DNA from 4 places in the Klebsiella sp. RIT-PI-d genome. Region 3 is predicted to be linked to each of the others. Evidence: predicted binding sites of a transcription regulator. Region 3 holds the regulator's gene; each other region holds the start of a gene.
What was found. The regulator CRP, encoded in region 3, controls carbon source genes, mostly activating them, when cyclic AMP is high. The targets are predictions, from matches to a motif close to ATGTGANNNNNNTCACAT.
Positions count from the first base shown of each region.

Region 1: AC791_RS12805 (YchE family NAAT transporter) is a predicted target of CRP. The motif match lies at 6,463-6,480, and genes of this name have one in related genera.
Region 2: AC791_RS01100 (PTS sugar transporter subunit IIC) is a predicted target of CRP. The motif match lies at 5,355-5,372, and genes of this name have one in related genera.
Region 4: cdd (cytidine deaminase) is a predicted target of CRP. The motif match lies at 5,860-5,877, and genes of this name have one in related genera.

Region 1 is NZ_LGIT01000009.1:1,355,484-1,362,921, forward strand. It holds gene oppF (murein tripeptide/oligopeptide ABC transporter ATP-binding protein OppF) at 1-234, opposite strand, end outside; gene AC791_RS12785 (ABC transporter ATP-binding protein) at 231-1,235, opposite strand; gene oppC (oligopeptide ABC transporter permease OppC) at 1,247-2,155, opposite strand; gene oppB (oligopeptide ABC transporter permease OppB) at 2,170-3,090, opposite strand; gene oppA (oligopeptide ABC transporter substrate-binding protein OppA) at 3,175-4,809, opposite strand; gene AC791_RS12805 (YchE family NAAT transporter) at 5,578-6,225, opposite strand; gene adhE (bifunctional acetaldehyde-CoA/alcohol dehydrogenase) at 6,704-7,438, shown strand, end outside.
Region 2 is NZ_LGIT01000003.1:140,150-147,587, forward strand. It holds gene aas (bifunctional acyl-ACP--phospholipid O-acyltransferase/long-chain-fatty-acid--ACP ligase) at 1-46, opposite strand, end outside; gene galR (HTH-type transcriptional regulator GalR) at 462-1,469, shown strand; gene AC791_RS01090 (GntR family transcriptional regulator) at 1,614-2,387, opposite strand; gene AC791_RS01095 (glycoside hydrolase family 1 protein) at 2,492-3,919, opposite strand; gene AC791_RS01100 (PTS sugar transporter subunit IIC) at 3,927-5,258, opposite strand; gene AC791_RS01105 (ABC transporter substrate-binding protein) at 5,672-7,297, shown strand; gene AC791_RS01110 (ABC transporter permease) at 7,347-7,438, shown strand, end outside.
Region 3 is NZ_LGIT01000004.1:25,255-32,692, reverse strand. It holds gene ppiA (peptidylprolyl isomerase A) at 1-103, shown strand, start outside; gene AC791_RS19515 (YhfG family protein) at 206-373, shown strand; gene AC791_RS03465 (putative adenosine monophosphate-protein transferase Fic) at 363-953, shown strand; gene pabA (aminodeoxychorismate synthase component 2) at 1,073-1,636, shown strand; gene argD (bifunctional acetylornithine/succinyldiaminopimelate transaminase) at 1,724-2,944, shown strand; gene AC791_RS03450 (YccS/YhfK family putative transporter) at 2,934-5,024, opposite strand; gene crp (cAMP-activated global transcriptional regulator CRP) at 5,073-5,705, opposite strand; gene AC791_RS03440 (OsmC family protein) at 6,006-6,410, shown strand; gene AC791_RS03435 (phosphoribulokinase) at 6,456-7,325, opposite strand; gene AC791_RS03430 (YheU family protein) at 7,351-7,438, opposite strand, start outside.
Region 4 is NZ_LGIT01000009.1:1,867,205-1,874,642, reverse strand. It holds gene galS (HTH-type transcriptional regulator GalS) at 1-55, shown strand, start outside; gene mglB (galactose/glucose ABC transporter substrate-binding protein MglB) at 345-1,343, shown strand; gene mglA (galactose/methyl galactoside ABC transporter ATP-binding protein MglA) at 1,477-2,997, shown strand; gene mglC (galactose/methyl galactoside ABC transporter permease MglC) at 3,013-4,023, shown strand; gene sanA (outer membrane permeability protein SanA) at 4,066-4,791, opposite strand; gene cdd (cytidine deaminase) at 4,916-5,800, opposite strand; gene AC791_RS15105 (CidB/LrgB family autolysis modulator) at 5,931-6,626, opposite strand; gene AC791_RS15100 (CidA/LrgA family protein) at 6,623-7,021, opposite strand; gene dusC (tRNA dihydrouridine(16) synthase DusC) at 7,224-7,438, shown strand, end outside.

The DNA.
Region 1 (7,438 bases), on a different contig from region 3:
ATCGGTCGCCTTAACCAGACCAATAATGGCACGGGCGAACGTGGATTTTCCGCATCCGGATTCCCCGACTACGCCCAGCGTTTCGCCCTCGTACAGCCGCAGCGTAACGCCGTCGACCGCTTTAAGCGTTTTTGCCGGCTGCCAGAACCACTGTTTACCGTCTTTGATATCAAAATGGACTTTCAGATCCGCGATTTCAAGCAGTACATTTCTGTTTTCTGTTACGGAATTCATACCAGCTCCTCCACCGGCTTAAAGCAGGCGCGCAGGCGGCCCGGCGCAAATTCCACCAGCGGTGGCGCGCTACTGCAGATTTCCATCGCATGTGGGCAGCGCGGCTGGAACGGACACCCTTTCGGCAGTCGCAGCAGATTTGGCGGATTACCCGGGATGGTCAGTAACGCTCCCCCTTCCGCATCCAGACGAGGAACTGCGTTTAACAGACCGATAGAATAAGGATGGGCTGGCTGATAGAAAACATCGCGAGCGTGGCCATATTCCATGGTACGTCCGGCATACATCACCAGCACTTTATCGCAAATACCCGCTACTACCCCCAGGTCATGGGTAATCATAATAATGGCAGTATTAAACTCGCGCTTCAGCTCATTTAACAGGGTCATTATCTGCGCCTGAACGGTGACATCCAGAGCGGTGGTAGGTTCATCCGCGATCAGCAGTTTCGGTTTACACATTAGCGCCATTGCAATCATTACGCGCTGGCGCATACCGCCGGAAAATTCGTGCGGATACATACGCATACGCTTGCGCGCCTCAGGCATTTTGACCGCATCAAGCATTTTTACAGATTCTTCAAACGCCGCGGCTTTGCCAATGCCTTTATGCAGCATCAGAACTTCCATTAACTGCTCATCTACCCGCATATACGGATTTAACGACGTCATGGGGTCCTGAAAAATCATGGAGATTTGTTCAGCGCGCAGCTGGTTCAAGTCTTTCTCAGGAAGATTGAGGATCTGCTTACCTTCGAACGTTGCCGAACCGGTGATCCGCCCGTTAGCGGCCAGCAGGCCCATTAAAGCAAATGCAGTTTGTGATTTACCGGAGCCTGATTCGCCCACAATACCCAGCGTTTCACCGGCCTTCAGACTGAAGTTCAGATCGTTGACGGCGGTGACATCACCATCCGGCGTTGAGAACGTGACGCGCAGATCTTTGACATCCAGCAGCAGAGGGGATTTATGTTCCACCGGAGAAGTTGGAATAATACTCATGGCGGCGCTCCTTAACGATCTTTCGGGTCGAGGGCATCACGTAAGCCATCGCCGATAAAGTTAAAACAAAACAGGGTCACAACCAGAAAACCTGCCGGATAGAGTAACAGCCAGGGCGAAACTTCCATTGAGTTTGCCCCATCGCTCAGTAATGCGCCCCAGCTGCTTAATGGCTCCTGGGTACCGAGTCCCAGAAAACTCAGGAATGATTCGAACAGGATCATGCTGGGAACCAGCAGTGACGCATACACGACCACGACACCAAGGACGTTAGGTACGATGTGACGCACCACGATATTTGCCGTAGAGACACCGCCGACCTGTGCCGCCTCAATGAACTCTTTGCGCTTCAGGCTGAGCGTCTGACCACGTACAATACGCGCCATATCTAGCCAGGAAACCATACCGATAGCCACAAAGATCAGCAGGATATTTTGCCCAAAGAAGGTCACCAGCAGGATGACAAAGAACATAAACGGAAACGAGTTGAGGATTTCCAGCAGACGCATCATAACGGAGTCAATTTTTCCGCCCAGATAACCAGAAAGCGATCCATATAGCGTGCCGACAATCACGGCGACCAGAGCGGCAGCAATGCCGACCATCAGCGAGATACGCCCGCCGATTGCCACGCGTACCAGCAGATCGCGTCCGGAGGAATCGGTACCAAAATAGTGCCCTGAAGCCATATCCGGAGCCGCCGACATCATCTCCCAGTCAGTATCAAAATAGGTAAACGGTGATAATAACGGTGCCAGAATGACAAACAGGGCAATCACGATCAGCATAATCAGGCTGGCAACCGCTGCACGGTTATGCACGAAACGACGTCGCGCATCCTGCCAGAGACTACGTCCTTCAACGTCGAGCTTTTCACTGAAGTTTTCCAGCGCCTCGCTGTTTTTCTTACTTAACATCATGGCGAGCTCCAGCGTCAGTAACGGATTTTCGGGTCGATAACGGCATACAGCACGTCGACAACCGCATTAAACAAAATGGTCAGCGCACCTACCAGAATCGTCAGGCTCAATACCAGTGAGTAGTCACGGTTCAGCGCACCGTTTACGAAAAGTTGACCAATACCCGGCAAACCATAAATAGTTTCAATGACCATTGAACCTGTGATGATGCCGACGAAGGCCGGACCCATATATGATAATACCGGTAGCAGTGCAGGTTTCAGGGCGTGGCGAAGAATAATACGTCGCATTGGTAACCCTTTTGCCTTTGCTGTGCGGATAAAGTTGGAATGCAGCACCTCAATCATTGAACCACGGGTAATACGTGCAATGCTGGCAATATAGGCTAATGACAGCGCGACCATCGGCAGGATCATATAAATGAGCGCCCCTCCGTTCCAGCCACCGCCCGGCAACCATTTGAGGGTGATGGAAAAGATCATGACCAATAAAGGAGCCACCACAAAGCTCGGGATAACCACCCCGGTCATTGCTATTCCCATCACCGAGTAATCCCACTTCGTATTTTGCTTCAGGGCAGCAATAACACCCGCTGAAACGCCAAATATGACGGCGAGTAAAAATGCAGCAGCACCGAGTTTAGCCGAGACGGGAAAGCTGGCGGCAACTAAATCGTTTACAGAATAATCTTTGTACTTAAAAGAAGGTCCAAAATCACCGTGCGCAAGCTGCTTCAGATAATTGAAGTACTGCGTAGAGATAGGATCGTTCAGATGATATTTCGCTTCAATATTCGCCATGACTTCAGGCGGCAGCGTACGTTCTCCGGTAAAAGGACTTCCCGGAGCGAGGCGCATCATAAAGAAAGAGATTGTAATAAGAATAAATAGCGTCGGAATCGCTTCCAGACAGCGACGTAGAATAAATTTCAACATTGCCCATACCTTCTGGCGTGTGCCTTTGTAGTACGATGAAATAAGACACTGCGGGGCAGATACCTGCTGCCCCGCGTATTGCCATTAATGCTTAATGATGTACATATCTTTCGTGTACAAGTCGTCCATTGGATCTTTACCAGAGTATCCCCCCACCCATGGTTTCACCAGGCGGGCATTCACATAGTAATAGACCGGAACGATGGCGCTGTCTTTGCCTAACTGCTGCTCAGCTTTATCATACAGTTCGGTACGCTTAGCTTCGTCAGTGGCTTTAACGGCATCGGCCATGATGCTGTCAAAGGCCGGGCTTTTATAATGCGCGGTGTTCATTGAGCTGGTGGACAGCATGGTATTAAGGAAAGAAGTCGGTTCGTTATAGTCTGCGCACCAGCCGGCACGCGCGACATCATAGGTACCCTGATGACGAGTATCGAGGAACGTTTTCCATTCCTGATTGACCAGTTTAACGTTTACGCCAAGATTTTTCTTCCAGATAGACGCCGCGGCAATCGCCAGTTTCTTATGCAGGTCTGAAGTATTGTACAGCAGGTTAAATGTCAGCGGCTTATCTGCGGTATAGCCTGCCTCGGCCAGCAATTTCTTCGCTTCTTCATTACGCTTTTCCTGAGTCCAGGTAAACCATTCCGGTTTAGTCAGCTTCGCGCCATCGGTGTACGGTGGGGTATATCCGAACGCTGGCAGGTCACCCTGTGCTTTCACTTTATTAGTGATGATATCGCGGTCGAGGCCCAGCTTCAGCGCGGTACGAACACGAGCGTCGGTAAACGGCGCTTTCTGGTTATTGATTTCGTAATAATAGGTACACAGATACGGATCAACATGTACTTCCTGCGGGATCTCTTTTTTCAGCTTCTGGAAAAGCTCGATCGGCAAATTGTTATAGGTCATGTCGATTTCGCCGCTGCGATAGCGGTTAACATCGGTCACTTCCGAAGAGATAGGCAGATAGGTAACCTGATTAATGGCTGTTTTCGCATTATTCCAGTAGTGAGTATTACGCTCCATTACAATGCGTTCGTTGACGACCCAGTCTTTTAGCTTATATGCGCCGTTAGAAACGATGTTAGCGGGCTGAGTCCATTTCTCACCAAACTTGTCAATTGCACCTTTATTAACGGGCGACATTGCCGGGTTAACCAGCAGCTTGTAAAAATAAGGTACCGGCTCACTGAGCGTAACTTCCAGGGTATTTGCATCAATAGCCTTGACACCCAGCTCAGACGGTTTTTTCTTACCTTCAACGATTTCATCAACGTTCAGGATATGACCGTACTGCGGATAACTTGCATAGGGGGATGCAGTATTAGGATCGACCAGACGCTGCCAGCTGTATACGAAATCCTGGGCGGTGACAGGCTCGCCATTTGACCATTTAGCATCTTTACGTAAATGGAAGGTCCAGACTTTGAAATCTTTGTTGTCCCAGCTTTCTGCCACGCCCGCAACCGGGTGACCGTCAACAGGAGATGTTACCAGCAGTCCCTCAAACAGATCGCGGCTAACGTTAGCTTCGGGAACACCTTCAATTTTATTGGGATCCAGCGACTGAGGCTCTGCGCCATTATTACGGATCATGGTCTGCTTTTCAGCCAGAGTGACGCCCGCCGGGATATCGGCAGCCAGTGCAACGTTTCCTGCAATAAGCGCTGCCAGGATACCCGCCGCGACCAGACTTTTCTTTGTGATGATGGACATTGTGTTGATACTCCAATAATTATAATGACTGACCACTGGCCAGCTTCTTCAGTTCCCGTGAGGGTTCCCGGTCAATGCAGGAGCTTTTAGCGACTGCCGGGCTGCTTTTTTGTTGCTATCACCGACTTATTTATTACGGTTGGCTCTGACGGCAACCTTACGTCGATTCTTTAATATGTCTCCCCTGTCGAGACATATTGCGTTCCAGCATGAGATAATCTATTTGAAAATAATTCTCATCTACGCAGTTCTGTTGCAAATTAACTGGCCGGAAAGTATCAAATGCCTCCGCATGCTGCCAATATAATTTGCAAATATGTTAACTAATTCTCTTTTATTCCTTCGCCCCTTGGGCCAGACAGGGCCTTGCTGGCGGCAAATTCGATAAAAAATGGCTGCATTTCAACATCATCGCATCATGCATCTCACCGGAATGTAACGTAATGGTATTATTTGTAGTATTTTGCAAAACATTAACATTTGGTTACTATTTAGCACATCTGACTGTAAGAATGCTAAAATTACTAATAACATTTCAATAATCCCGTAGCAAGCCCAAGAGTATAATGTGAGAAAAATAACAGCATGCCTGCTGATATTATATACAGCAGAATAGCGAGCCTAATTCTAAGGCGTTGATCTATAATGGAGTTGTCTATCAACGGATTTTATTATGAATGCGTGTAATTTCAGCTTCAAATATCTGCTTTGCTAATAATGGCGCAAACAAAAGCGGTTTCGTTTGCGCGAGAGGAGGTAAAGAAGGGACTAATGAACGAGGCCTGGAAAAATGCTCTTGATGCCAGTGACAATAAATTCGATACCCAGCGCCATTAATAACAACCCCATGATACGCGTAATGACGTTTATTCCGGTCTGACCCAACATTCTGACCAACCACGGGGCCATGCGGAAAACGCTCCAGCAGCAGAACGCAAACAGCGCGATCGCCACTGAAAATCCGAGAAGGTGAATCAGGTTATGGTATCGGGTGCCCCATACAATTGTTGAGCTGATAGCACCCGGCCCCGCCATCAAAGGCAATGCCAGAGGAACAACCCCCACGCTTTCACGAATAGCCGTCTCTGACTTTTCCTGTTTGTTTTGTTTATCTTCGCCTAACTTGCCGCTGATCATCGACATGGCAATAGTGACCACCAGGATGCCGCCGGCAATGCGAAATGAATCAATTGAAATGCCGAATAGCTGAAGAATACTGTCGCCAAGAAAGAGTGAGGTCCAGAGAATAATCGCCACAGACACGTTGGCAGTCATGTTGGTTTTATTTCGTGCGACAGCTGTCTGATAGCTGGTCATACTAATGAAAACCGGCATGATCCCGATGGGGTTAACCAGGGCGAAAAGGCCAATGAAGAACTTGAAGTAAATAGGGAAATCGAAAAGCGACTGGCTCACGGTTGGCTCCGCACCTTCATCAAAAGTGGTCGTTGACGAAACGTCATTATAGATTCGCGCTGAAGATACGCTTTTTAGCAATACACTTCACCACAAATCTGACAAAAAACCTGACATTACACGTTGTTATATATTTGTATTGATTATGATAATGTGAATTTTACACTCATTAAAAACACTTAACATTTGATACTAACTGGTTAAAACATGGTGCTGAAAGGTGTCAGCTTTGCTTAAACTTGATGTAGATCACGTATTTCATACTCAGAAGTGAGTAACCTTGTCTACACCGTAAGGTAGCAAAAATTAAAGCAAGGTAGTGCGTAGAGTAAAGTGAAGCTGTTTTAGTAAATCAGTAAATCAAGTGTAAGAAATCCGTTGTTTTGTAAGTACTTACGCAAGCAGTGTCTGGTCTGTCTATACTGACTAATTAGGCCAGTGATTTACTAAAAAAGTTTAACATTATCAGGAGACCATTATGGCTGTTACTAATGTCGCTGAACTTAACGCACTCGTAGAGCGTGTAAAAAAAGCCCAGCGTGAATATGCCAGTTTCACTCAAGAGCAAGTCGATAAGATTTTCCGCGCTGCCGCTCTGGCCGCTGCCGATGCTCGAATTCCTCTTGCTAAAATGGCCGTTGCCGAATCCGGTATGGGTATCGTAGAAGACAAAGTTATTAAAAACCACTTTGCTTCCGAGTATATCTACAACGCCTATAAAGATGAAAAAACCTGTGGTGTGCTGTCTGAAGATGACACTTTCGGTACGATCACTATCGCTGAACCCATTGGTATCATCTGCGGTATTGTTCCCACCACCAACCCAACATCAACCGCAATCTTCAAATCGCTGATCAGCCTCAAAACGCGTAACGCCATTATTTTCTCTCCACATCCGCGTGCTAAAGATGCGACGAATAAAGCCGCTGATATTGTGCTGCAGGCTGCTATTGCCGCAGGTGCGCCGAAAGATCTGATTGGCTGGATCGACCAACCGTCTGTTGAACTCTCTAACGCATTAATGCACCATCCTGACATTAACCTGATCCTTGCGACCGGCGGTCCGGGTATGGTTAAAGCCGCATACAGCTCGGGCAAACCAGCTATCGGTGTGGGTGCAGGTAACACTCCAGTTGTTATTGATGAAACCGCAGATATTAAACGTGCTGTTGCCTCTATCCTGATGTCCAAAACCTTCGATAACGGCGTAATC
Region 2 (7,438 bases), on a different contig from region 3:
CCCGGAATAACATTTGAAACAGCTGCCGAAAAAATCGTAGAAGCATATCAACTCCCTTTGCATGTATATGAACGTTTGCAGGTTTACAGGAGTAGCATAACAGGGGTGGCGGTAAAATCGAGGCGAAAAAAAACCTGCGCATCTGCGCAGGCCGGTGTAAGAGTCGGGTACGAAATGCGTACCAAAAAATCTCACCAATCAATACCTCTGGGATAATCAGAATAGCAATGCGCTTAACAAGGCCACCAGCAGACAATCGCAACATCCTTGCGCAAAGTGTAACCAAAGGTATTAATTAGCTTTTTCTCATTTCATCACTGAAATGAAAGTCATAAACGATAACATTGCTGACGACGATCACAGGCGGATCAGGTCAGTCATGTTACGTTAATCCTCTTGAAGAACGGGCATTTTTCCGTAAAACTGAATCTGATGTAAACGTTTACCCTATAAGGCAAAGTATGGCGACCATAAAAGATGTAGCCCGGCTCGCAGGCGTTTCTGTCGCCACCGTATCACGCGTCATTAATCATTCACCGAAAGCCAGCGAAAGCTCCCGTCAGGCCGTGCTGACGGCGATGCAGTCCCTCTCCTATCATCCCAATGCCAATGCCCGGGCGCTGGCGCAGCAATCCACGGAAACGCTTGGACTGGTCGTCGGTGACGTGTCCGATCCCTTTTTTGGCGCCATGGTAAAAGCGGTAGAGCAAGTGGCCTATCACACCGGCAATTTCTTGCTCATTGGCAACGGCTATCACGATGAGCATAAAGAGCGTCAGGCCATCGAGCAGTTGATGCGTCACCGCTGCGCGGCGCTGGTGGTTCACGCCAAGATGATCCCCGATGCCGAACTGGCCGGGCTGATGAAGCAGATCCCGGGCATGGTGTTAATTAATCGTATTTTGCCAGACTATAAAGCGCGCTGCGTCGCGCTGGATGACCGCTACGGGGCATGGCTGGCCACCCGTCATCTGATTCAGCAGGGCCATACGCGGATTGGTTACCTGTGCTCAAATCATGCCATTTCTGATGCGGAAGATCGGTTGCAGGGCTATTACGATGCGCTTAAAGAGAGTGGTCTTCCGGCGAATGACCGGCTGGTCACCTTTGGCGAGCCGGATGAGAGCGGCGGCGAACAGGCGATGACGGAGCTTCTGGGACGCGGGAAAAACTTTACCGCCATTGCCTGCTACAACGACTCAATGGCCGCAGGTGCTATGGGCGTACTTAATGACAATGGTATTGATGTCCCACGCGAAATTTCGCTGATCGGTTTTGATGACGTGCTGGTTTCACGCTACGTCCGTCCTCGTCTGACGACGGTGCGTTACCCCATTGTGACGATGGCAACTCAGGCGGCGGAACTGGCGCTGGCGCTGGCCGACGCGCGGCCGCTGCCGGAAATAACCCATTTATTTAGCCCAACGCTGGTACGCCGACAGTCGGTAAGCACGTTAAACGAGGGTTGAGCCTGTATATTAACTGCCCGGCGGCGCTGTCGCTTGCAAGCGCCTGAAGGTAAAGCGCGGCGCTGGCATTCGGGTATCGAAATCGCAGGCCGGGTAAGCACAGCGCCATCCGGCATTATTGCAGACGCGTACCGGCTCAGGCCTTTACATCACTTTTCCCTGAAAAATCGGGACGGATTCAAACAGATAGCCGTCGAAATCGGGCGCGTCTTCGTCGGAAAGCTCCAGCAGGCTATTTTTTACATTTTCCAGATGCTGCCACATGGCCTGCCAGGCCCCCATAACGTCGCGGCGGCGCAGGGCCGCAAGAATGGTCTGCCGATCGCCCAGCCACTTCAGCCGGTAAGCCCGGCTGGCAATGTGCGCATTAAACTGCTGCCACAGCGGATTGCCATCCATCTGGTGCCAGATGTTCTCCACCGTCATCAGCAGCATCTGATTCTGCGACGCCCCGGCAAGCACCAGATGAAACATCTTATTATTGTCCTGGGTAGTATCATTGGTGGCGATGGCCCGCTGCTCCTGCTCGATGATTCGGCGCAGGTTATCGATATCGGCGCGGGTCGCCATGCGGGCGGCAAAAGCGGCAATATTGCTTTCCAGCAGCTGGCGGGCCTGAAGAATTTCAAACGGTCCGGCGTCGCTGTTCAGCAGACGTTCGTCCTCGTTTTCTGCTTCACAGGGAACGCGCATGACATAGACGCCGGACCCCTGACGGATGTCGACCGTCCCCTGTAGTTCCAGCATTAACAGCGCTTCGCGCACGATGGTGCGGCTCACTCCGTAGGTTTCGGCGATGTTGCGTTCCGGCGGCAGCCGCGAGCCGGGAGGATAGCGCCCCTGCACAATCTGCGCGCGTAAATCTTCACCAATTTCCTGGTAAGGTTTCTTTTCCGGCGGAACGAGGGCCTTCTCCACACTATCACCTGTACATACGTTGAAGTTGACGTCCGGTGACGCCCGGACGTGGACAAGTTTACCAAATTTCGCGCCGGTTCGGCGGTTTTCACCTGAAAACGAGGCTACTTATCTTCATCATCGAGGGTCAGCGTTAGCTGACGATCCTCACGTAACTGGTGAAACCACGACGCCGATTTTTTGGCACGCCGGGCGCGGTTGTTTTGCAGATCGATTTCAATCAGTCCGTAGCGATTCTTAAATGCATTCATCGGTGAGACGTTATCGGTAAAGGCCCACAGCATATAACCCTGACAGTTCGCGCCGTCTTCACGAGCCCGCAGCGTCTGATAAAGATGCTCGCTGATAAAGCGGATACGATAATCATCTTCAATAGTTCCTTCAGCATTGCGAAACTGCGCTTCGTTTTCCACGCCCATCCCGCTTTCCGCGATAAACCACGGAATGTTGCGGTACTCCTGTTTAATACGCATCGCCATGTCATAAACGATCTGCGGATAAATCTCCCAGCCGCGCGACGTATTCATGCATCGTCCCGGCAGATCAAACGGTTCGTAATACCAGGCCGGATGAAAAGGCGTTTCCGGATGCCACGCGCGGGACGGTGCTTTTACCCGATGCGGATAGTAAAGATTGATGCCCAGTTCATCTACCGTATTGTCGCGAATGATCGCCAGCTCATCGGCCGTGTAATCCCACGCCACCTCATGTTTTGCCAGCAGCGTAAACAGCTCGGCCGGGTATTCGCCATGCACCATCGGGTCGAGGAATACCCGATTATAAAACAGATCGTAAACGTCAGCGGCACGGACATCGTGCGCTGCTTTAGAACGTGGGTAGGTCACTTCCGGATTGAGAATACAGCCCACCGTACCGTGATAGCCCTTTTCACGGAACAGCTTCACCACTTTTGCCGTGGCCAGCGTTTTATGGTGATTCCACTGCATCCAGGTGGAGGTATTCTGCTCATACGGCCAGCGCAGCGCATCGAGATAAACCCGCGTCTGGACCACAATCGGCTCGTTAAAGGTAAACCAGCGCGTAACTTTATGATGATAACGTTCGAAGACTTTTTGCGCGTACAGCAGATATAATTCAACAACTTTTTTTGACGCCCAGCCGCCGTAAGTTTCCAGCAGATAGCCCGGCAGCTCATAGTGCTCAAGACAGATCATCGGCTCTATGCCGTGGCGCTGCATCTCATCAAATAGCTGGTCATAATAGTCAGCGTACGTTTCATCAACTGTTGCAGTTTCATAATCGGTCAAAAAACGCGACCAGTTGATTGAGGTACGATAGTGGGTCAGGCCTGCGGCCTTCATCAGCGCAACATCTTCACGAAAGCGATTGATAAAATCGGTGGCCACTGCCGGGCCGTAGCCGTTATGCCAGACGTGACGATCGTTTTTGTACCAGAGATCGGGCCATGAATCCTGGCCCACTTTCTTGCCGCTCCAGCCCTCGGTCTGCCAGGCGGAGGCCGCAGCCCCCAGAATAAAATCCGTCGGAATAGCTAACGTTTTTAGACTCATAAGTTCCTCATTTTTTGGCGGCCTGCTGCTCGCTCAGTAACTGCGCCTGGTCAGCACGACGGGAAGCAATTTTGACGAACGGCAGATAAATAATGACCGCCGTAATGATGCAAATCAGTTGGGTAACAACCGCGCCCATTGAACCGGCGGTGGAAAGCCAGGCGTTGATCAGCGGCGGCGTGGTCCACGGCACCATCACCACGGCTTTACCGGCAAACCCGGTGACCGTTGCGAAATAGCCGATCGAGCCGGTAACCAGCGGCGTAATAATAAACGGGATCGCCAGGATCGGGTTCAGCATGATCGGCATCCCGAAAATAACCGGCTCATTAATGTTAAACAGCCCCGGCCCAATCGACAGCTTGGCGATCTCACGCATCTCTTTACGCTTTGTGGCAATCATTACCGCAATCAGCAGACCAATTGTCAGCCCGGAACCGCCAATGCTCATATATACATCCCAGAACGGCATAGTGATGATATTAGGCACCTCTTTGCCCTGCTCAAAAGCGCTCATGTTGACGGTGATAGCCCCCAGCAGCAGCGGCTCACGGATCGGCTTGATCATCTGGTTGCCGTGAATGCCAATCACCCAAAACAGCTGCGCGACAAACATTAACAGCAGAATACCCGGCAGACTTTGCATTACCCGCTCAAGCGGCTGCTGCACCACCTGATAAACCGCGTCGTACAGGTACATGCCGGTGGTTTGATGAAACACAAACCCGAAAGTAGCGATAACCGTAGTCGTGATGATCGCCGGGATCAGCGCGGAAAACGAAGCGGAAACGTTCGGCGGCACGGTGTCCGGCATTTTGATCTTCAGTCCCGGCCGCCCCTCCAGCCAGCAGTAAATTTCTACCGACAGAATGGCGATAAACATACCGAGGAACAGGCTGCGGGTATCCGAGAACTGGCGCAGCAGCACGTCTTTCACTTCGCGCATTTGCCCGTCAACCATCATTTCGACGGTGGTAGGCGTGACGCAAATAAAGCAGATCACCGCCAGCAGGCCGGGAAACAGCGTCTTGATCCCGTTGATCCTGCCCAGCTCAATGCCGATTAAAAACACCGCACCGATATTCAGAAAATTGAGCGTCGCGTAGTTGATGGCGCTGGTGATCGGTTTGAGCGTCGCCAGAAATGACAGCGACTGGAAGCTGGCCAGCCCATTTTTGGGGTCGAGAACCATGTTCGAAATCAGCACTGAAAATGCCCCGACAATAATGACCGGCATCAGCGTGATGAAGGAGGATTTGATCGCCATGATATAGCGATAACTGTTGAATTTTGTCGCAAAACTGCCCAGCGAGTCGATCATTTTTTCCTGAAATGCCATGAAGTATTACCTCAGAATTTTAGGGACTTGTTATCGAAATGGGGACAGCTTGCGCCCATTTGGCATACCAAAAATAGCCATGTCGCGACAAAACTTCTGTGATTAACCTCTCATGACGACGATCGGCATCCCAGAATGGTTAAAAATTTGTTATTGGCATACCACATTGCATTATGGGCAGCAATTGCCGCTTTTAAGCAATGCTATTGCGAATTTTCTCTAAGGATAATTGGTTATAAATCAGTGTTTTTCGTTGTTAGACAGGCCGCATGACGGCTCTTATCGTTCGTCATTATTTGTCAGTTTTTCTGCATTTATCCGATGAGGGAACTCTTTTGACCACGCTACTTACATCGTTATCAACAAAACCTACCGGCTTTGCGCTGGCCCTGCGCATTGCCCTCTTCGGCAGCATGGTCGCCTTCTCTACTGTCGCCAGTGCAGACGACGTATTAAAAGAGGGTATTACGCCTGCGACCGATGCCAGCCAGGTTCCGGCGGCGGCGAAGCTGCGTAAAGATACCGTGGTCGCCGGGATCTCGGAGCCGCAGGGCATTTTTAATCCGTACTTCTTCGTTAACGGCTGGGATGAGAACGTAACCAATGTGATCTTCTCGCGCCTGATTGACTGGGATAGCCACGGTAAGCTGGTACCGGGCCTGGCGGAAAGCTGGACGGTCAGCCCGGATGGCAAGGTCTATACCATCAAGTTGCGCCCGAACCTGACCTTTAGCGACGGCTCGCCGCTGACCGCTGACGATGTGGCGTTTACCCTGACAGTATTGTCCGATCCCAAATATGATGGTGATACTGATATCACGCTCGCCAATATTGCCGGCGGCGCAGAATATAAGGCCGGCAAAGCGGACAGCGTTAGCGGCCTGAAAGTGATTGATCCGCAGACCATTGAAGTGACGACGACCCAGCCAGGCGCGACCACACTGTCGAAAATCGGCGGCCCGGTATTGTCTAAAGCCTATTACGGTAAGAATTATCAGCGTGGCAATCTCGATTATCTGCGCACGCTGCACGGCAAACCGCTGGGTAACGGGCCGTATGTTTATGATAAATATATTCCGGGTCAGGAGATCCGTTTCCACGCCAATACTCATTACTATCGCGGCACGCCGCCGACGCCGCGCTTTATCTATCGCGTTACCAATCCGTCTACCAACTTCCAGCTGTTTCAGACCGGTGAAACGGATTACGATGCATTCACGTCCCGCCCGGATGACATTGAACAACTTAAGCTCCTGGGCTTCGCCAATATCAATCTGTACGGCTCCAGTGATTACAGCCAGGTAGAATTTAACGTCCGTCGTCCGGCGCTGAAAGAGGCCAAAGTGCGTCAGGCCCTGATTTATGGTCTGGATCGCCAGAAGTTAATTGATGTGGTGTATCAGGGTTACGGCACCGTGGCCATTGAGCCGATCGCGCCGATTTCCTGGGCGTATAACCCGGAAGGCGTAAACCCCTATAAATACGATCCGGCGCAGGCGAAAAAACTGCTGGATGAAGCAGGCTGGAAGCCGGGTGCGGATGGGATTCGCGTGAAGGATGGCAAACGTCTTGAATTGACGCTGCTGGTGAGTAAGAAAGTACTCAACGACGCGCTGATCCCGATTGCGAAAGAGAACTGGCAGCAAATTGGCGTGCTGTTAAAACCGCAGGTGGTGGATTTCAACGCCCTGATGGCGCAGCGTAAATCAGGTAATTACGATCTGGCATCGTTTAGCACCAGCACGCTTAACGATCCGCACGATGGCGTGTGGGATTTCTACAGCACCGAAGCTAAAGAGTCGGGCTATAACAATCCCGAGGTCGATAAGCTAATTAACGAAGGTAACGCCACGCTCGATATAGAGAAACGTAAGCCAATTTACCATCAGCTCTACAAAGTGCTGGCGGAAGATCCGCCGGTTATTCTGCTCGGCAACCGGAAAATTCTTTCCGCCAGCAGCGCCCGCGTGACCGGTTTCGCGCCGGATATCTACAACGGCCTGACCGGCAGCCTGCCGAATGTAAAAATCGTCAAGTAATGCTGTCACCGTCGCCGCTGCCCTTTCGGGCGGCGGCCGTGAGAAAACCATGAGAAATTTTATTCTGCGGCGCCTGCTGCAAACGCTGCCGATGCTGCTGCTGGCCTCATTGATCATCTTTATGCTGTTCGCCAAAACCCC
Region 3 (7,438 bases):
TGTTGCGGATAAAATTTCTCAGGCCCAGTCGCACGATGTTGGACCTTATCAGAACGTACCGACCAAACCGATTGTGATCCTGTCGGCGAAAGTTCTACCGTAATCGTCTCTGACGCGGATCGCCCGATCCGCGTCGCGTCCCTGCGTAACCCGAAAATGATGCTTATACTTGAAGCACATAAGGGCACACTTCAGGGAGGTCAGTATGAAAAAGCTCACTGACAAGCAAAAAACCCGTCTCTGGGAAAATCTACGTAATGAAAATTTTCAGGCCAGCCGCCGACTTGAAGGCGTCGATATTCCGCTGCAGTCGCTGACCGCTGAAGATGCAATGGCCCGTCTCGACGAACTCAGGAGGCACCATGAGCGATAAATTCGGTGACGGGCGCGATCCTTATCTTTATCCCGGCATAAATGTGCTGCGCAATCGACTCGGCATTCGCCAGGAAAAACGTCTGGAAGAGGCGGCTTACGAACTGACCGCGCTCCGCGCGGCGACAATCGATCTCGGCCCGCAGACCCGCGGCTTACCGCACCTGTGCGCTATTCATCGCCAGCTTTATCAGGATATTTTTGACTGGGCAGGTCAGCTACGAGAAATTGATATCTATAAGGACGATACCCGTTTTTGTAATTTTCAGTATATCGAAAATGAAGGTAATGCCCTGATGCAGGCCCTTGAAGAGGAAGAGTACCTCGCCGGGCTGGAGAAAGAAGCCTTTATTGCCCGCCTGGCACACTATTATTGCGAAATTAACGTCCTGCATCCCTTCCGTCTCGGTAACGGTCTGGCACAGCGCATTTTCTTCGAGCAGCTGGCCATTCATGCGGGTTACCTGCTCGACTGGCGCAGCATTGACGTTGAGGCCTGGCGGCAGGCGAATCAACGCGGTGCGATGGGCGATCTCGCTCCGCTACAAGCTATTTTTGCTGATGTGGTAAGCGAGGCATAAAGCTTATTAAGACTTCGCACGGTCTGACAGTTGCCGGGCCGTGCGAGTCTGTGAACCCTAATTCCAGTATGACCCGCAATTTGTTAACCTGTCCGCCTCATCCCTTAGCGTTATAAACTATGCTGCTGCTCATCGATAACTACGACTCTTTCACCTGGAACTTATTTCAATATTTCAGCGAGCTGGGCGCGGATGTGCTGGTTCGTCGCAATGACGACATAACCCTGGCAGATATCGCCGGGCTTAATCCGCATAAAATTGTGATCTCTCCCGGACCGTGTACGCCGGATGACGCAGGCATTTCGCTGGATGTTATTCGCCAGTATGCGGGAAAGCGGCCGGTTCTTGGCGTTTGCCTTGGGCATCAGGCTATCGCCCAGGCCTTTGGCGCGACTATCGTCAGGGCTGCTAAAGTGATGCACGGTAAAACATCGCCAGTAAGTCATAACGGCGGCGGCGTCTTTCACGCGCTAAATAATCCCCTAACCGTCACTCGCTATCATTCGTTGGTCATTGATCCGCCGACGCTGCCAGAATGCTTTGAGGTAACCGCCTGGAGCGACACACAGGAAATTATGGCTATCCGCCACCGGGAATGGGATCTGGAAGGAGTACAGTTTCACCCGGAAAGTATTCTTAGCGAGCAGGGGCATCAACTGCTGGCTAATTTTCTGCATCGCTGATTTATAGTTGCCTTTAATTGATTTTTTATGCATATTTTGTGATTATATTATCACATTCGCTTTTGCATAAAGAAGGGTGGGCACGACATGGCAACTGAACAACCGGCAATAACACGCGCAACGTTTGATGACGTTATCCTGCCGATTTATGCACCGGCTGAGTTTATTCCGGTTAAAGGATCAGGGAGCCGGGTATGGGATCAGCAGGGGACAGAGTACATTGATTTTGCTGGTGGCATTGCCGTTACCGCGCTGGGGCACTGCCATCCGGCGCTGGTTGATGCGCTAAAAGCGCAGGGTGAAATGTTGTGGCACACCAGTAACGTATTTACTAACGAGCCGGCACTGCGTCTGGGACGTAAGATTGTTGAGGCCACGTTCGCCGAGCGCGTAGTATTTATGAACTCCGGCACCGAAGCTAATGAAACCGCCTTCAAGCTGGCGCGGCACTATGCCTGCGTTCGCCACAGTCCTTATAAAACGAAGATTATTGCCTTTCATAACGCGTTTCATGGACGTTCACTATTTACCGTCTCTGTCGGTGGTCAGCCAAAATATTCCGACGGCTTTGGACCAAAACCGGCAGATATCATTCATGTTCCATTCAATGATTTACACGCGGTGAAAGCGGTAATGGACGATCATACCTGCGCCGTGGTCGTTGAGCCTATCCAGGGAGAGGGTGGCGTAACGGCGGCAACGCCGGAATTCCTGCAGGGGCTGCGTGAGCTGTGCGATCAGCATCAGGCGCTACTGGTATTTGATGAAGTTCAGTGCGGCATGGGGCGTACCGGCGATTTGTTTGCGTATATGCAGTATGGCGTGACGCCGGACATTCTTACCAGTGCTAAAGCACTGGGCGGCGGCTTCCCAATTAGCGCGATGCTTACCACCCATGAAATTGCCAGCGCCTTTCATGCCGGATCGCACGGCTCGACCTACGGCGGCAATCCGCTGGCCTGCGCCGTGGCAGGGGCCGCATTCGATATCATTAATACGCCTGAGGTGCTGAGCGGCGTTAATGTTAAACGTCAGCGCTTTGTTAATCACCTTCAGCAGATCAATGAAAAATACGCGCTGTTCAGCGACATTCGCGGCATGGGGCTATTAATCGGCGCTGAATTACAAACCCAGCTCAAGGGCCGCGCGCGTGATTTCCTCACTGCTGCCGCTGAAGAGGGCCTGATGGTGCTTAATGCCGGACCGGACGTGCTGCGTTTCGCCCCTTCGCTAGTGGTGGAAGAGGCCGATATTGATGAAGGCATGAAACGGTTTGCACAGGCGGTCGCTAACGTCCTCAACCGTTAGCGCGGCCGAATTTTTTGTTCAGCCAGCTTCCATGATGCGGGCGCTGACGCCATGCTACCGATGAAATAGTATGCATGGTGTTCAGATGGCCGATAATGCGCTCAAGGTGGCGCTCCATGGTGCTTAACGGTCCATGGAGCGCACCGCCGTCCGGCGCTTGCAGAATATTCACATCACCCGTGCTTCCCGGACCTTCCGATTCCAGCCGCTGCTGACAGCGCTGCAGGGCAATTTCACAGGACTGCAGATACTGTACCGCCAGATCCGGCGTCAGCATATTATGCTCCCGCGCCAGCGTGGTCATCGCATTAATGTGCTCGACGATAAACTGACTGTGGGTGACCCACAGCTTCATATCTGCCAGATACTGCGAGTTAAAGCCAGGCTCCTGCATCGCCTGATTTAATGAGTTGAACAGGGTGTTATGCGCCTGGTTTACGCGCATACGCTGATACGCGAGTGTCGGGGCCTGCGGATCGTTGCTTAAAATCAGACGCAGTGCATCCTGGTCGGCTTCCAGCGCTGCCCACGCGTTCTGACGTAACAGACCACTTTGCCACTGCGGCCATAGCCAGACCATACCGCCAAAGGCGATAAGACAGCCGAGCGCGGTATCAATCATACGCGGCAGAATAAACTGCTCGCCGTTAAGGTTAATCAGCTGAAGGGTATATACGGCCGTTACGGTGAAACCGATCGTCGCCCAGCCATAATTTTTTCGCAGGATCAGATAGCTAATCAGGGTGATCAACAGCATTGCACAAAGCGTATAACCGTCAGGCACCTTCAGGTGCAGCGTTACGCCTGCAATCACCAGCCCTACCAGCGTGCCAAGCGCACGATGAAGAATACGCACCCGCGTTGCACCATAGCCGTTTTGCGTCACGAACATGATGGTCATCAGCACCCAGTAGGGTTTAGTGAGATGTAAAACGCTGCCTGCCAGGCTGGCGATACTGAGCATCACGCTAATTCGGGCGGCGGTGCGTAAGGCAGGCGACTTGAATGAGAGGTAGCTTTTGAGCGCCGACCACAGCGGTGGACGACGCTGACGATCGGCCATCAGATCGCGCGGGTAGAGTGGGCGAAGCGTACGCAGCACGCGGGCGATGCGGCTAAAATGCCAGGTGCAAAACTGGCCGACCGGATTATCCGGATTCTGGCGGGCAATTTTTTCCAGCGCCTCAAGCTGCTTGTCCATCGTAAAACGGCCAGAGTAATGATGATAAAGGATATCATCTGCCATCACGCGTAAGCGGGCGGCAATGGTCCGGGCATTCCAGCGGATCACGGCTTCAGCATGACTCTGTTCCACCAGCTTTTGCACCTCTTCCGGCTGGTGGAGGCTAACCGAAATATGCTCCTGTAAATCCAGCGCCATCTGGAACATCCAGCGCAGACGCTTGTAGTTTTCGTGTTTTTTTTCCGACAGCATATACAGCTGCTGATAGCACTGGGTAATTAAATCCACCGTTTTCTGCTGACGTACCAACAGCGGGGGCAGCGCCTTTTCCGGCGCGGTATGCTGGGTCAACAGGCTGTATTTTGCTTCACAATAGTCTGCCAGCTGGCGATAGAGCAGACTTAATGATTCCCGCAACGGCTGTTCGCGCCATAGCCAGAACCAGAACCAGTTAAAGAGTCCATACCAGAGCGTGCCCATGGCATACAGCAGCATTGGCTGCCAGACAGGCACAGAACCGGCAAGGCTCAGGGTAAAGATGGCTGCAATTAAGGATGCCGGAAGCAGGCGGGCATGAAGCGGGCCGATTTCCGCTGTCACGCCGAGTACCATTGCCAGCGCGGTCAGCACCAGCGGCAGCGGCGCACCCTGCGCCAGCAGAAGCTGAACCGCCAGACTACTGCCCGCGAACATCGCGCCGCCGATCGTCAGCCGCTTAAAAAAGCGCTTATGCGGCGTATCAAGACCGGCAATATTACAGCAGGCGGGAACGAGGGAAAAAAGCAGGCCGTACTGAAGCTGGCCGAGCAACAGGCCGATAGCCACGGGCAAACAGAGCACCAGCGTTTGCCGAAGTGCGTAGTTTATTTCCGGGTGATAAATCAGCCTGCGCCACATAGCGATAACAGCATCGGCGCATTACTGGGAATGCGCCGCGTGTCGACTCTAGCGGGTGCCGTAAACGACGATAGTTTTACCGTGCGCGGAGATCAGGCTCTGATCTTCCAGCATTTTCAGGATACGTCCCACCGTTTCGCGAGAGCAGCCTACGATCTGGCCGATCTCCTGACGGGTGATTTTGATTTGCATACCGTCCGGGTGCGTCATGGCATCTGGCTGTTTAGCCAGGTTAAGCAGCGTCTGCGCAATACGGCCGGTCACGTCGAGGAAGGCGAGGTTGCCCACTTTTTCGGATGTCACCTGTAAACGACGCGCCATTTGTGAAGAAAGGCGCATCAGGATGTCCGGATTTACCTGGATCAGCTGACGGAATTTTTTGTAGGAGATTTCCGCAACTTCACAGGCGGTTTTTGCACGTACCCAGGCACTACGTTCCTGACCTTCTTCGAAAAGGCCCAGTTCACCGATAAAATCGCCCTGGTTGAGATAAGAAAGGATCATTTCTTTCCCTTCTTCATCCTTAATGAGCACTGCCACCGAGCCTTTGACGATGTAATACAGCGTCTCTGCTTTTTCACCCTGGTGAATTAGCGTGCTCTTTGATGGGTACTTATGAATGTGGCAATGAGACAAGAACCATTCGAGAGTCGGGTCTGTTTGTGGTTTGCCAAGCACCATGCGCGATTATCCTCTGTTATAAGCTATCTCCGGCGGCGAAAGGGTACTGCCTCCGGGTTGCAATCGTGTTTGTCCCTCAGCGAGGAAGTTGACTGTCGGTATGTTCCGCAGCCAAATCTAATTCCTTTGCATACATGCGTCAAAGTCAATGTATCACTGCGGTATCTGATCTGTTTTAACATAGCTTTTGCCGCCTGTCTCCTGGTGTCTCGCTTCAGCATGACGCAGGTCGTCTTCCGTTGCGAGAATTGTTATGTGCGCGTAATCTGTGGAGAAAATTTCAACGCTGGAGTGGATGTTATGCAAGCACGCGTCAAGTGGGTCGAGGGGTTAACGTTTTTAGGTGAGTCGGCTTCCGGGCATCAGGTGTTAATGGATGGTAACTCTGGTGATAAAGCGCCCAGCCCGATGGAAATGGTGCTGATGGCCGCAGGTGGATGTAGCGCGATCGATGTGGTGTCTATCCTGCAAAAAGGGCGTCAGGACGTCACAAATTGCGAGGTTAAACTGACCTCTGAGCGCCGGGAAGAAGCGCCGCGTCTGTTCACGCATATCAATTTGCATTTTATCGTCACGGGTAACGATCTGAAAGATGCGGCCGTCTCGCGCGCCGTCGATCTCTCTGCCGAGAAATATTGTTCTGTAGCGCTTATGCTGGGTAAAGCCGTCAATATCACCCATTCATACGAAGTGATTGCCGCATAATAATCTTGCCCGATAAGCCTTTGCTGTCGGGCACTTGCGCACCTTTTACTCAATTGTCTTACCTTCCATCAGACGCTGAACCAGCGGCAGCATGATCAGCTCCATTGCCAGGCCCATTTTCCCGCCCGGCACCACTAATGTATTAATGTGAGAAATAAACGAACCCTGAAGCATGGCCAGCAACCAGGGATAGTCGATCCCTTCCAGATTACGAAAGTGAATAACCACGAAACTTTCGTCCAGCGAGGGAATGCTTTTTGCCGCAAATGGGTTGGAGGTGTCGACGGTGGGTACGCGCTGGAAGTTAATATGGGTCCGGGAAAATTGGGGGGTAATAAAATTAATATAGTCATCCATTGAGCGAACCACGGAGTCCATGACGGCTTCGCGTGAATGGCCGCGCTCGCCGGTGTCGCGAATTAATTTTTGTATCCACTCCAGGTTCACAATCGGCACTACGCCAACCAGTAAATCGACATGACGCGCGACGTCATGCTGGGGGGTGACAACGCCGCCGTGCAAACCTTCGTAAAATAATACGTCGGTCGGCTCCGGCAGCGGTTGCCAGGGGGTAAACGTTCCTGGCACCTGATCCCACGGTACGGCTTCATCGTACGTATGCAAATATTTGCGCGCCTGACCGGTTCCCGACTGTCCATATTCAATAAATGTCTGCTCCAGCAGATTGAAGTCATTCGCCTCCGGGCCAAAATAGCTGATATGCCGTCCGGCATCCCGGGCTTTGCGAATGGCCATGTCCATTTCCGGGCGAGTATAGCGATGAAAGCTATCGCCTTCGACTTCCGCTGCATGCAGATTAAGCTGGGCAAAAATCTTGCGAAACGCGAGACTGGTCGTCGTGGTCCCCGCGCCGCTGGACCCTGTTACCGCAATCACTGGATGTTTGGCAGACATAGCAACTCCCTGAAGAATCAGTAAATTAGCCGCGGAACTGCGTGCGAGGCATGATATTGACCGTCTCATGCAGTTCTGACCACACCAGTACGGCTTCGCCTGTCTGGAGCTGG
Region 4 (7,438 bases), on a different contig from region 3:
CAGACGCCATTCTGTCGCCCATCGACAAACTGTGGGGCCGATCACTAACTTATAGTTTTCCGTGATGTAACCGTTTTCAATTTGTGAGTAAATTCACAGTATCTTAACAACACGATAGCTATGATGACATCGTTTGCAAGACTGAAACACTATGTAACGGTGTTTTACAACACGAGCCATAGCGAACGGACCTGTAACACATAATAAAGCGCATTACTGGAGCATTACCGAAAACGGAAGGCAGAACATTAAAAGTGAATTCGGCATGCAGTAATCCTCCTTAAGGCGCTGCCTGCCACCATTATTCACCCGTACTACCCTGCATAACAAAAACCGGAGATACCATGAATAAGAAGGTGCTTACCCTGTCTGCTGTGATGGCAAGCATGTTATTTGGTGCGGCTGCTCACGCTGCCGATACCCGTATTGGCGTGACGATTTATAAGTATGACGACAACTTTATGTCTGTTGTGCGTAAAGCCATTGAGCGCGATGCTAAAGAAACCCCGGATGTTCAACTGCTGATGAATGACTCGCAGAATGACCAGTCTAAGCAAAACGACCAGATTGACGTATTGCTGGCCAAAGGCGTGAAAGCGCTGGCCATCAACCTTGTTGACCCGGCAGCAGCAGGCACCGTTATTGAGAAAGCGCGCGGACAAAATGTCCCTATCGTTTTCTTCAACAAAGAACCTTCCCGTAAAGCGCTGGACAGCTATGACAAAGCGTTTTATGTCGGCACCGATTCTAAAGAATCCGGCATTATTCAGGGTGATTTGATCGCCAAACACTGGGCAGCAAACCAGGGTTGGGATCTGAACAAAGACGGTCAAATTCAGTTCGTTCTGCTGAAAGGTGAACCGGGTCATCCGGATGCTGAAGCGCGTACTACCTACGTTATTAAAGAGCTGAACGACAAGGGCATTAAGACTCAGCAGCTGGCGTTGGATACTGCCATGTGGGATACCGCTCAGGCGAAAGACAAAATGGATGCCTGGCTGTCCGGTCCTAACGCTAACAAAATCGAAGTGGTGATTGCTAACAACGACGCCATGGCAATGGGTGCCGTAGAAGCTCTCAAAGCACACAATAAGAGCAGCGTTCCGGTATTCGGCGTCGATGCTCTGCCAGAAGCGCTGGCGCTGGTGAAATCCGGTGCACTGGCCGGTACGGTACTGAACGATGCTAACAACCAGGCTAAAGCCACTTTCGATTTAGCGAAAAATCTGGCGGCCGGTAAACCTGCGGCAGATGGCACTAACTGGAAAATTGAAAATAAAATCGTCCGCATTCCGTATGTCGGCGTGGATAAAGACAACCTGTCCCAGTTCAGCAATAAATAAGTTTTTTTAACTTTGGGCGCGCGCTGGTGCGCCCGATTACCTATGACAAAGACATATCCTGACGTAGTCGGGGGGCGTGTTGTGCGCGCCACGGCAGACAGCGGGAATAACACTATCGCAGCCAGGTATAGCTATGGTCAGCAATAACACAGAGTCGTCAGGCGAATTCTTGTTGGAAATGAGCAATATCAACAAGTCCTTTCCCGGCGTTAAGGCACTCGATAATGTTAATTTAAAAGTTCGTCCTCACTCTATTCATGCATTAATGGGAGAGAACGGTGCGGGTAAATCAACATTATTAAAATGCCTTTTCGGGATCTATCAAAAAGATTCCGGGAGTATTATTTTTCAGGGCAAAGAGATCGACTTCCATTCGGCAAAAGAGGCGCTGGAGAACGGCATCTCGATGGTACACCAGGAGCTGAACCTGGTATTACAACGCTCGGTTATGGATAATATGTGGCTGGGACGTTATCCCACCAAAGGTATGTTTGTCGATCAGGACAAAATGTACCGCGATACGAAAGCGATTTTTGACGAGCTGGATATTAATATCGATCCACGGGCGCGCGTCGGCACCCTGTCCGTGTCGCAAATGCAAATGATTGAGATCGCCAAAGCCTTCTCCTATGATGCCAAAATCGTCATTATGGACGAGCCAACATCGTCATTAACGGAAAAAGAAGTTGGGCATCTTTTTACTATCATTCGTAAATTGAAAGATCGCGGCTGCGGTATCGTTTATATCTCCCATAAAATGGAAGAGATATTCCAGTTGTGTGATGAAATTACTATTCTGCGCGATGGTCAGTGGATTGCCACTCAGCCTCTGGAAGGGCTGGATATGGACAAGATCATCGCCATGATGGTTGGACGTTCGCTCAACCAGCGCTTTCCGAACCGTGAGAATATACCCGGAGAGGTTATTCTTGAAGTTCGCAATCTGACTTCCCTGCGTCAGCCTTCTATCCGCGATGTCTCTTTTGATTTACATAAAGGCGAAATTCTCGGGATTGCCGGTCTGGTCGGGGCGAAGCGTACTGATATTGTGGAAACGCTTTTTGGTATCCGTGAAAAATCAGCCGGCACAATCAACCTGCACGGTAAAAAGATTAATAACCACAGTGCTAACGAGGCTATTAATCACGGTTTTGCCCTGGTGACCGAAGAAAGACGTTCAACCGGTATTTATGCTTATCTGGATATTGGGTTTAACTCACTTATTTCGAATATTCAAAATTACAAAAATAAGGTCGGGCTGCTGGATAACTCACGCATGAAAAGTGATACCCAGTGGGTTATCGACGCCATGCGCGTTAAAACACCGGGACACCGGACGCAGATTGGCTCGCTTTCTGGCGGCAACCAGCAAAAAGTGGTCATTGGTCGCTGGCTATTAACACAGCCGGAAATCCTGATGCTTGATGAACCTACTCGTGGCATCGACGTGGGGGCGAAGTTCGAAATCTATCAGTTGATTGCGGAACTGGCTAAAAAAGGCAAAGGGATCATTATTATCTCCTCTGAAATGCCTGAACTGCTGGGGATCACTGACCGTATCCTGGTAATGAGCAATGGTCTTGTTTCCGGAATTGTTGACACTAAAACCACAACGCAAAACGAAATTCTCCGTCTTGCGTCTTTGCACCTTTAAGATCAGGGGCTCCTCATGAGTGCGTTAAATAAAAAAAGCTTTCTCACGTACCTGAAAGAGGGCGGTATTTACGTCGTTCTTTTAGTCTTATTGGCCATTATTATTTTCCAGGATCCGACGTTCTTAAGTCTGCTGAACCTGAGTAATATTCTGACGCAGTCATCCGTGCGTATTATTATCGCGCTGGGCGTGGCAGGACTGATTGTTACCCAGGGTACAGACCTCTCCGCAGGTCGTCAGGTCGGTCTGGCTGCGGTAGTCGCTGCAACGTTGTTACAATCGATGGAAAATGCCAACAAAGTCTTCCCGGAAATGGCGACCATGCCGATTTTCGTGGTGATCCTGATTGTTTGTGCGATTGGCGCGGTTATCGGTCTGGTCAACGGTATTATCATCGCTTATCTGAACGTAACGCCGTTTATTACCACTCTCGGCACGATGATCATCGTTTACGGTATCAACTCCCTGTATTACGATTTTGTCGGCGCATCACCGATTTCCGGTTTTGACAGTGGCTTCTCAACCTTCACCCAGGGGTTTGTGGCGCTGGGCAGTTTCCGCCTCTCTTACATTACCTTCTATGCGCTGATTGCCGTAGCCTTTGTCTGGATCCTGTGGAACAAAACCCGCTTTGGTAAAAACATTTTTGCGATTGGCGGCAACCCGGAAGCGGCGAAAGTGTCCGGTGTTAACGTGGCGCTGAACCTGCTAATGATTTATGCGCTTTCCGGCGTGTTCTACGCATTTGGCGGTTTGCTGGAGGCCGGGCGTATCGGTTCGGCTACCAATAACCTCGGCTTTATGTATGAACTGGATGCTATCGCGGCCTGCGTAGTGGGTGGCGTGTCGTTCAGCGGCGGGGTGGGAACGGTCTTCGGCGTGGTTACCGGTGTGATCATCTTCACCGTCATTAACTATGGTTTGACCTATATCGGCGTTAACCCGTACTGGCAGTACATCATCAAAGGCGGCATTATTATCTTTGCCGTGGCGCTGGATTCCCTGAAATACGCGCGTAAAAAATAAGACACCTCAAACGCCCGGCAGATTGTCGGGCGTTTTTATTATTCATGACGACGTTCTTGTCTTCGGCTGTAGTTCAAGCAGTTGTTCTGGTGTTACCGCCGGATAATCCTGCGTGTCTTCCGGGATGTCATGACGGGAAGGGATCGGGATCAGCGGGCCTAAGAAACGAGGCTCTCGCTTAAAGAGATAGAGATCGGCCAGCGCGCTGAAACGGGCGCCAAACTCACGTACGCGAACATTCCACATATCTTTTGGTGAAGGCACGGCGTAACACTGCGCCTGGATCCCCATATGCAGGGCAATGAACAGCGCCCGCTCGCAGTGAAAACGCTGGGTAATGATGATGAAATCGTTGGTATCAAACACTTTTCGGGTGCGGACAATCGAGTCCAGCGTGCGAAAACCAGCGTAATCGAGCACGATATCCGCCGGATCGACACCGGCTGCAATCAGGTCTTTACGCATGGTGACGGGTTCATTATAGCTTTGGAGCGCGTTATCGCCGCTGAGCAGTAAATAATTCACTTTCCCACTGTTGTAAGCGTTAAGCGCCCCCTGAATACGGTAGCGGTAATACTGATTGATAACGCCAGTGCGGTAATATTTTGCGGTGCCGAGGACCACGCCAACCTGTCGCCAGGGCAGATCCTGCAACTCGTCATATATATAAGGGGAGGTTTTCCAGCTCATCCACCGATCCAGACCCAGCACGGTTAACAGCAGTAAGCCAATCAGGACTAACAGACTGTATAACAAGCGCTTTAACATGGACCCGGACCCGGCGATGGCGAAAATTTTATTCAGGCTACTTTACCCGTGCGGCAAGCGCAAGAAACAGACGCTCAACTGAGGGGATTTTCATCAATGCGGACCCGCAGGCCCGCATTATGCGTCAGGCAAGGATTACGCGTTCAACGTTCTGACAGCCCAGCGCGTTTAGCGTGGCGCGCGTGGCATCCCACTGAATGAGCGCAGCATCGGCGCTTTCAGCAAGGATGGCCCGCTGGATATCTGCATACTCATAGCCGTTCAGACTAAGCAGGTTAAGTGCGCCTTGCAGCGGTGGCAGAGAAGGGTTAAACGCCGCGTTTTCAGCATAGCTTCCGGCAAATACGCGGCCATCCCGGCATTCAAGAGCCACCCCGGACGGCGCATTGCTGTACGGTGCATGACTGCGGTTGGCAGCGCGAACCGCGGCCTGCGTCAGGGCATCACCTTCGGGGCGAAAACCGTGATCCTCTTCGTCCATCAGCAGGGTTTTGATCTCCAGATCTTTAGGACCAAAGGCATCAGGCAAATAGTGACCCAGCGTATGCACTGCCCGACCCGGCAGATGAATAGCAATGTCGAGTCCGCTATTCAGCTCATTCATAAACTGACGGCAGTGGCCGCACGGCGTGTAATTTACCGTAATGGCCTTCAACGATTTCTCGCCGCGCAGCCAGGCGTGAGTAATGGCGCTTTGTTCAGCATGCACGGTTTGTTGCATTGTCGCGCCGTGAAATTCCATATTGGCGCCAAAGTACCAGGTGCCGCTAACGCCGCGGGAAATCGCGCCGACGTTAAAATTCGACAGATCGGCACGCGCACAGGCAGCCGCGAGGGGCAGGAGCGCGAAGGCCAGCTCGTCTTCGTCCATTCCCGTCACATTTAGCAATGACGAGACCTGCCCGGCGCTCAGCATGGCGGGAAAATGCGCATCTTCCAGTAGAGGTGCCAGCGCCGATTGCATCTTACCCGGAAGCTGCGGTAAAGCAGATTGAAAACGTGGATGCATGGAATTGCCTCATAACAATGTAATGGGATCGTAGTTTACGGGGCGTCACCCGATTTGTAACGTGATCTACATCTCATTATCTGTGCAACTTATGCAATGAAAATGAAATTTGCGCGATGTATCGCAAATTTTAGCCCATAACCGCCAGAATGAGCGGGAACAAAAAGGGCGCAATCAATGATGTCATGATCCCGCAAATCACCAGAGCCAGGGAGCTAAACGCGCCTTCCTGATAATCGAGCTCGGCGCAGCGCGCCGTACCCAGAGCGTGCGAGGCGGTTCCCATCGCCAGCCCCCGGGCGGCTTTAGTGCGGATCCCCATGATATTCAGTAAGGTATGACCGAATACCGCGCCGAGAATACCGACGAAAATAACGCACACGGCGCTAATCGCAGGGATGCCGCCGATACTGCCGCCAACCGCCATTGCAATCGGCGTGGTTACCGATTTTGGCAGCACCGATGCGGCTATTTCCGGTGTCGCGCCCATTAATAGTGCGACGCTGGTGCCGGTGACCATCGCCACTACGCTACCCACAAAACAGATCGTAATAATGGATTTCCAGCGAGCGCGGATTTGATGCAGTTGTTCATACAGCGGATATGCCAGCGCTACCACCGCCGGCTGCAACAAATCGTTCAGGATTTTGCTGCCGCTGAAATAGTGATCGTAGGGAATACCGGTTAACAGCAGAAATGGAATAATGACTACCATGGCGACCAGTAAGGGGTTGAGCAGCGGCATTTTGAAGCGGGCAGCGAGTTTACGGGCCGCAAAAAAGACCGCCAGCGTCAACGGTAGCGACCACCAGATATAGGTCATCATTTTTTAGCCTCCTCCTGGCCGACGACTTTACGTTCGCCATGGATCAGATGTGAACTCCAGCTCACTACCAGAAACACCACCAGGGTACTGATTGCACACGAGACGAAAACCGGGCCAAACTGGGCGCGCAGCACGTCAACATATTGCATTACGCCAACGCCGATAGGCACGAACAGCAGTGCCATATAGCGAATAAGCACATAGCAGCCCGGATTGACCCATTTGGCGGGTAGAATTTGCAGGGCCAGTAAAACAAACAGGATCAACATACCGATAATGCTGCCGGGAATGGTGATTGGCAGCAGCGAGGCGAGGTAGATCCCGGCATATAAACAGGCGTAAATCAGGACAAATGCGCGCAGGTATTGCCAGATGATATTCAGTGTTTTGCTCATGGTCTCAATCCTTACGAAAACGCATTCATCATACAATTAAACTCAAAAGTGTGCTACCGATCACACCATGAATTCGAAGCATACCTGAGATAGAGAGAGGGAACATTAGGCAAATGCACTTATTGCAGCGTGAACGCGGCTGGCGCTTTTAACTATGGCGCGGAGAGGCTAACATAGCGCCTCTTTTTTGACGGGTAAAGATATGCGTGTACTGCTCGCACCGATGGAAGGTGTGCTCGATTCGCTGGTGCGAGGGCTGCTGACTGAGGTTAATGATTACGACTTATGCATCACCGAATTTTTGCGGGTTGTCGATCAGCTATTGCCGGTGAAATCGTTCTATAAACTTTGCCCCGAGTTACATCATCAGAGCCGCACGGCTTCAGGCACCTTAGTGCGTATTCAGCTACTGGGGCA